DNA from 2 places in the Priestia megaterium genome. Region 2 is predicted to be linked to the other one. Evidence: predicted binding sites of a transcription regulator. Region 2 holds the regulator's gene; the other holds the start of a gene.
The links. The regulator CtsR, encoded in region 2, represses protease genes until heat stress. The targets are predictions, from matches to a motif close to ATGGTCAATAAAGGTCAAACA.
Positions count from the first base shown of each region.

Region 1: clpP (ATP-dependent Clp endopeptidase proteolytic subunit ClpP) is a predicted target of CtsR. The motif match lies at 1,542-1,562, and genes of this name have one in related genera.

Region 1 covers NZ_CP023317.1:4,789,293-4,792,707, reverse strand. The annotation lists gene whiA (DNA-binding protein WhiA) at 1-585, shown strand, start outside; gene CEQ83_RS24620 (HPr family phosphocarrier protein) at 614-868, shown strand; gene clpP (ATP-dependent Clp endopeptidase proteolytic subunit ClpP) at 903-1,490, opposite strand; tRNA gene CEQ83_RS24610 (tRNA-Arg) at 1,711-1,782, shown strand; gene CEQ83_RS24605 (hypothetical protein) at 1,984-2,658, shown strand; gene rpoN (RNA polymerase factor sigma-54) at 2,945-3,415, shown strand, end outside.
Region 2 covers NZ_CP023317.1:82,871-86,285, reverse strand. The annotation lists gene CEQ83_RS00440 (protein-arginine kinase McsB) at 1-917, opposite strand, end outside; gene CEQ83_RS00435 (protein-arginine kinase activator protein McsA) at 921-1,463, opposite strand; gene CEQ83_RS00430 (CtsR family transcriptional regulator) at 1,505-1,966, opposite strand; rRNA gene rrf (5S ribosomal RNA) at 2,202-2,317, opposite strand; rRNA gene CEQ83_RS00420 (23S ribosomal RNA) at 2,380-3,415, opposite strand, start outside.

The DNA of each region.
Region 1 (3,415 bases), 320 kb from region 2:
AAATGCTGTAAGCGATCCTACTTAAGAGGCGCATTTTTAGCCGGCGGCTCTATTAATAACCCGGAGACATCATCGTACCATCTTGAAATCTTTTCATTGTATGAAGAGCACAACGAAGCTTTATGCAATTTAATGAACGAATTTCAATTGAATAGTAAAACATTAGAACGAAAAAAAGGCTATATTAACTATTTGAAAGAAGCTGAAAAAATTACGGAGTTTCTAAATATCATTGGAGCCCATAACGCTCTTTTACGGTTTGAGGATGTAAGAATTGTCCGAGATATGCGAAATTCCGTTAATCGCTTAGTTAATTGTGAAACAGCTAACTTAAACAAAACAATCGGAGCGGCCATTCGTCAAGTGGAAAACATTCGTTATATTGATGAAACAGCTGGATTAGATATCTTACCAGAAAAGCTGAGAGAAATTGCTCGTTTGCGTGTGGAATATCAAGACGTTACGTTAAAGGAGCTTGGTGAGATGGTATCTGGAGGTCAAATTAGCAAATCAGGCATTAACCATCGATTGCGTAAAATTGACCAAATAGCAGACAAGCTTCGCGCCGGTCAGCCAGTCACATAAGGGGAATTGCAAGGGGGAGGATTTTATCATGGAAAAACAAGTAGAAGTAAAATTAAAAACGGGATTACAAGCTCGTGTTGCGGCACTATTCGTGCAAGAAGCAACTCGTTTTACATCTGATGTGTACTTGAAGAAAGATGAGAAAGTAGTCAACGCTAAAAGTATCATGGGGTTAATGAGCTTAGCGATTAATAACGGTTCTCTTATTACGCTCATTGTTGAAGGGGTAGATGAAAAAGAAGCAATGGATGCGTTAGTCGCTTACGTAGAGAACGATGCATAAAAAAGCCTTTCCCAAAGTGGGAAAGGCTTTTTTCTTATTTAGGGTCGTTTTCTAATACTTTGTCAATTAGACCGTATTCTAAAGCGCGTTCAGCAGTCATGAAATTATCACGATCTGTATCACGTTGTAGCACTTCTAACGGTTGACCTGTACGCTCAGCTAAAATTGAATTTAGTTTTTCACGTAAGAATAGAATACGTTTTGCCGCAATTTCGATTTCAGTAGCTTGTCCTTGAGCACCACCAAGAGGTTGATGAATCATTACTTCGCTGTTTGGAAGAGCAAAACGTTTGCCCTTTTCACCAGCAGCCAGTAAGAAAGCACCCATTGATGCAGCCATACCGATACAAATTGTAGAAACTTTTGGCTTAATGAATTGCATCGTATCATAGATAGCCATTCCAGCTGTAATAGAGCCACCTGGGCTGTTGATATAAAGTGAGATATCTTTTTCTGGGTCTTCAGCAGCTAAGAATAGAAGCTGAGAAACGATCGAGTTAGCTACATTATCATCAATAGCACTACCTAAAATAATAATGCGGTCTTTTAATAAACGTGAATAAATGTCATAAGCACGTTCACCACGGTTTGTTTGTTCAATAACTGTAGGAATTAAGTTCATATTAAATTCCTCCTTAACAAGAATAATTTGTTATGTACCTATAATACACGTATGGTCAATAAAGGTCAAACAAAAGAACCTCTACTACACATATTCGCTTAAAAGACTATGTATTCCTCTTTGACATTATTAAAATTTTTCCCCCTTCTTAAAAAAATAAACGTAGTATTCTATTGAAAAGAGAAGTTTTCTCTCCTATAATGGAAGTTGTGACAAATATGCCCTCGTAGTGTAGTGGATAGCACAAGAGATTCCGGTTCTCTTAGGGTGGGTTCGAATCCTGTCGAGGGCGTCTTAAAACGTTGCGGATTACGCAACGTTTTTTATTTTGAGTAAAAAGGCTCATCTTCTCAAAAAATAATATTTATTTTCCTTCTATAACCCTTTATACGCGTAAGGAAGCAAGAAATTAATTCCATTGTACCGGTTGCGGAATTTGTCAGAATACTATAAAACAGTATATAAGGAAAAGAAACACGGAGGAGGAATAAATATGAAATACATGAACAAACTTTTCATTGTCAGTGCATCGGTAGCCCTATTACTATCTGCATGCGGGACGAACGAAGATTCTGCTCAGCCGAAGTCTAATGATCAAGCAGAAAATGTTCAGCAGGATACAGCTTCTAAATCTGATCAAACATCAGGCGCTGCAAAAGAAGAGTCGAAAAAAGATGCGGATTCTGCTGAGGTCTCAGCCGAACCTTCAGGAAGTCAATCATCGACTAGCGAAACGGCGGAAGGTGGGCAGTCAAGGTCTTCTTCAGAAACAAAACTAACAAAAAGCCCAGAACAAGATTATTCTATTCAAGTAATGGACGGCTATAAACTAACGGGTGAAGAACCTGGAAAAGATGCGTTAGTGTTAACTTCAGATGATTCTCAATTTATGCGTATTGAAATGCTTTCATCAGAAGCATCGCTGGATGACGCTGCTCAATCTGTTAAACAAACGGCAACAGCAGTTAATAAAAATGCAGCAGAGAAAAAGAATTTTGAAGAGAATGGAATCTTCAAAGATTCTGTCTGGTATGAAGCCACATCTGGCGATCATACGGTAAACGCCGTGTTGGTTAAAGGAAAGAAACCAATGAAGCTAACCATTTTTACGAAAAATGACGCAGAAAACTTAGACAAGTTTATGCAAATGGCACAAACTATTCAATAAGCAATTCTTCTATATATTATACAAATGCAGAAAATTCGACATGACGCAGAAAACGTCATGTCGAATTAGTACTCGGATCATGTAGTAGGCGCGAATTATAATGAAAAGTTATAAAGGTGTATAGCTCTATTACTTTTTTGATGGTTAGTAACTAAAAATAGGATGAAATGCTTCGTTAACAAAGGTTGACGGAGATTTTTTGATGAAAAAATTACATATAAAAAATAGTTACATGCTCTTTGAAAGCGTTTTTATAGTAAAATAGATGAAGGGGAGGGGAGAAATAATGGAAATTGGATTATTTCAGCAGCAGTCGTTAAAACTGACGATGTCAAAAGAATTATCACAAGCTATTTCTCTTTTACAATATTCATCGATGGATATTGTAGCGTTTTTACATGAGCAGGCGCTTCAAAATCCGCTTATAGATTTTTCAGAGCTGCCCGTCAATACATCTCACAATCAAAAAAATCATGCAACTTCTGATTCAACAGATTATATGAGCAGTATACCAGCTCCTAAAGAAACGCTGTACGAACATTTAATGAATCAATCCGCATTATTAAAATTAGATGAATGTGAGCAGGCAGCCGTTGAGTTTGTTATTCATAGTCTGGATGATGCTGGCTATTTGCACGATGAGTTAATCATACTTGCTAACCAGCTTGGCCAAGATCAAGAGCAGGTTGAAAAGGCTCTTCAACTTGTGCAGCAGATGGACCCGGCAGGAGTAGGGGCGAGAAGTTTACAGGAGTGC
Region 2 (3,415 bases):
TTTATATACCCTAAATCGATTCCTAATCGAACATCTGATAAACATTGTGAAGCTTCTTTGGACTCAATAATACGGCTATTGGCCAATACTCCATATGAACGATACACTCGATCTTCTAACTCTACATGAGATGTTTTAAACAGTGCGTCTCTTGCAGAGTGCTCTTGTGTAATTAACTGCTGTACGACACTATTTAAATCTGCCACAATATCTTCTTCAGATTTCCCTAAGGTTATCTGATTAGAAATTTGAAAGATATTCCCTAAAGCTTCGCTACCTTCTCCATAAATTCCTCTCACCACTAAGCCAAGCTGGTTAATAGCGGGAATAATACGATGAATTTGACGGGTCATCACTAAAGCCGGCAGATGCATCATCACAGATGCACGTAGCCCAGTACCCACATTTGTGGGACAGCTGGTTAAATACCCTCTATTTTCATCAAACGCATAATCTACGTATTTCTCAATCCAATTATCTACTTTATTCGCTGTGCTTAAAGCTTCAGATAATTGAAGGCCTGGAAATAAACATTGTATGCGTAAATGATCTTCTTCATTAACCATAATACTCAAATCTTCTTTTTCTGATAAAAAACAAGCTCCGTTGTTGTCTCCTTCAGCCAAGTTAGGACTGATAAGATGTTTTTCAACCAACACTTGCTTTTGAAGAGGCTGTAATTCGTTCATCTTTAGTAAATGCAAATTCCACTGATTGGTGTTCTCGCTTTTTTGAAAAACTTGCTCAAATACTCGAACCACTTCAACTGCTTGTTCTTTAGAAAAGAGAGTTGGAAAAAGATAATGAGTTAAATTTCGAGCCAGCCTGATTCGACTGCTTAGCACAATATCTGAATTCGAAGCTTCTTGACGCATCCAAGAGCTAACAGGCTGGGAAAAGAACAAATCCTGGGACATGAATTACGCTTCCTCCTCTCTCGATTCGTTCATCTTCTTTTCTAGTAATCGAATGTGATCTCGGAGTTCGGCTGCTTTCTCAAACTCCTCTTTTTCGATATACTCTTTTAAGTTCAATCTTAATGCCTGTAATTCCTTTTTTAAATGAAGATTACTTGCAATTCTTGCTGGTATTTTTCCATGATGTAGATAATTACCTCCATGCAGCCTCTTCAAGAAAGGAATAAGAGGTCGCTCAAATGTTTTGTAGCAATCTGCACATCCAAACCTGCCGATTTTAGCAAATTTTTGATATGTCATGCCACAAGTAGGACAAGAAAGAACGTCCTGACTTTGTTTCTTATAATTTTCAGTTACTGCTGGGTCTAGGTTAAGTAGGCCAGCTAGTAAGTTATTGATTGAAAAACCTTGCTGATTTGAAAAAGAAAATGCATCTCCATTTTCTGAAGCGCATTGTTCACATACGTGCATCTCCGTCTTTTCACCATTAATAATTTTTGTGAAGTGAAGAGTTGCAGGTCTCGTTTCACATTGCTGACAAATCATCCTGTCATCACTCCCTGTTCTAAATAAAATAGATCATGAGCTTATCGGTAGCGTAATGAATTAAGCATTGCTTTTAAAAGATTGGCTCTTAGCTCATCACGATAAGGAAGTTCAATATTAATAACTGAACGATTGATAACGCTCAACATGATTTTTGCTTCTCGTTCTGTGATGACTTTTTCTTCAACTAACCTAATAATGACATTTTCAGCACTTACTTGTGAAATTTCATTTTGAATCATCTCAATCACTTGCTGAAACAAATCCGCTGCATCATGCATTTTTACTTTTGCAATACGAATAAATCCGCCGCCGCCTCGCTTACTTTCTACAAGATAACCTCTCTCAACCGTAAAGCGGGTATTGATAACGTAATTAATTTGCGACGGAACGCATTGAAATTTATCAGCAATCTCACTGCGCCTTATTTCAACAATTTCTCTTTCACTTAATTCAAGTACTTGTTTTAAATACTGTTCGATAATGTCAGAGATATTTGGCACGCTGCCCCCTCCTTCTGACTTTGACTATATTTGACCTTAATTTAAATATAAAAGGAAACGAAAAAATTTTCAACTATGTACTATTAAAGTTTATTCTTTACTTTTATCGTTGCCACTAAAATTTATTTCAAAACCTGCAAATCGCGAATTTTATTGTTCTTACTATACTTTTTCATAAAACAAATAAATTGTAAACAAAAAAGGACTAGCTAAAATAGCTAGTCCTTTTTCAGGTGCCTGGCAACGTCCTACTCTCACAGGGACAAAGTCCCAACTACCATTGGCGCTAAAGAGCTTAACTTCCGTGTTCGGTATGGGAACGGGTGTGACCTCTTCGCTATCGCCACCAGACAAGAGATTGCTCTCTCAAAACTAGGTAACAGTTTGCTGAGTAAAGCTTACACTTTTAAAGTTTGGTTAAGTCCTCGATCGATTAGTATCAGTCAGCTACACATGTCGCCACGCTTCCACCTCTGACCTATCAACCTGATCATCTTTCAGGGATCTTACTAGCTTGCGCTATGGGAAATCTCATCTTGAGGGGGGCTTCATGCTTAGATGCTTTCAGCACTTATCCCGTCCACACATAGCTACCCAGCGATGCCTTTGGCAAGACAACTGGTACACCAGCGGTGTGTCCATCCCGGTCCTCTCGTACTAAGGACAGCTCCTCTCAAATTTCCTACGCCCACGACGGATAGGGACCGAACTGTCTCACGACGTTCTGAACCCAGCTCGCGTACCGCTTTAATGGGCGAACAGCCCAACCCTTGGGACCGACTACAGCCCCAGGATGCGATGAGCCGACATCGAGGTGCCAAACCTCCCCGTCGATGTGGACTCTTGGGGGAGATAAGCCTGTTATCCCCGGGGTAGCTTTTATCCGTTGAGCGATGGCCCTTCCATGCGGAACCACCGGATCACTAAGCCCGACTTTCGTCCCTGCTCGACTTGTAGGTCTCGCAGTCAAGCTCCCTTGTGCCTTTACACTCTACGAATGATTTCCAACCATTCTGAGGGAACCTTTGGGCGCCTCCGTTACATTTTAGGAGGCGACCGCCCCAGTCAAACTGCCCACCTGACACTGTCTCCCGGCCCGATCAGGGCCGCGGGTTAGAATTTCAATACAGCCAGGGTAGTATCCCACCGACGCCTCCACCGAAGCTAGCGCTCCGGCTTCTCAGGCTCCTACCTATCCTGTACAAGCTGTACCAAAATTCAATATCAGGCTACAGTAAAGCTCCACGGGGTCTTTCCGTCCTGTCGCGGGTAACCTGCATCTTCACAGGTACTATAATTTCACCGAGTCTCTCGTTGAGACAGTGCCCAGATCGTTACGCCTTTCGTGCGGGTCGGAACTTACCCGACAAGGAATTTCGCTACCTTAGGACCGTTATAGTTACGGCCGCCGTTTACTGGGGCTTCGATTCAGAGCTTCTCCCAAAGGAT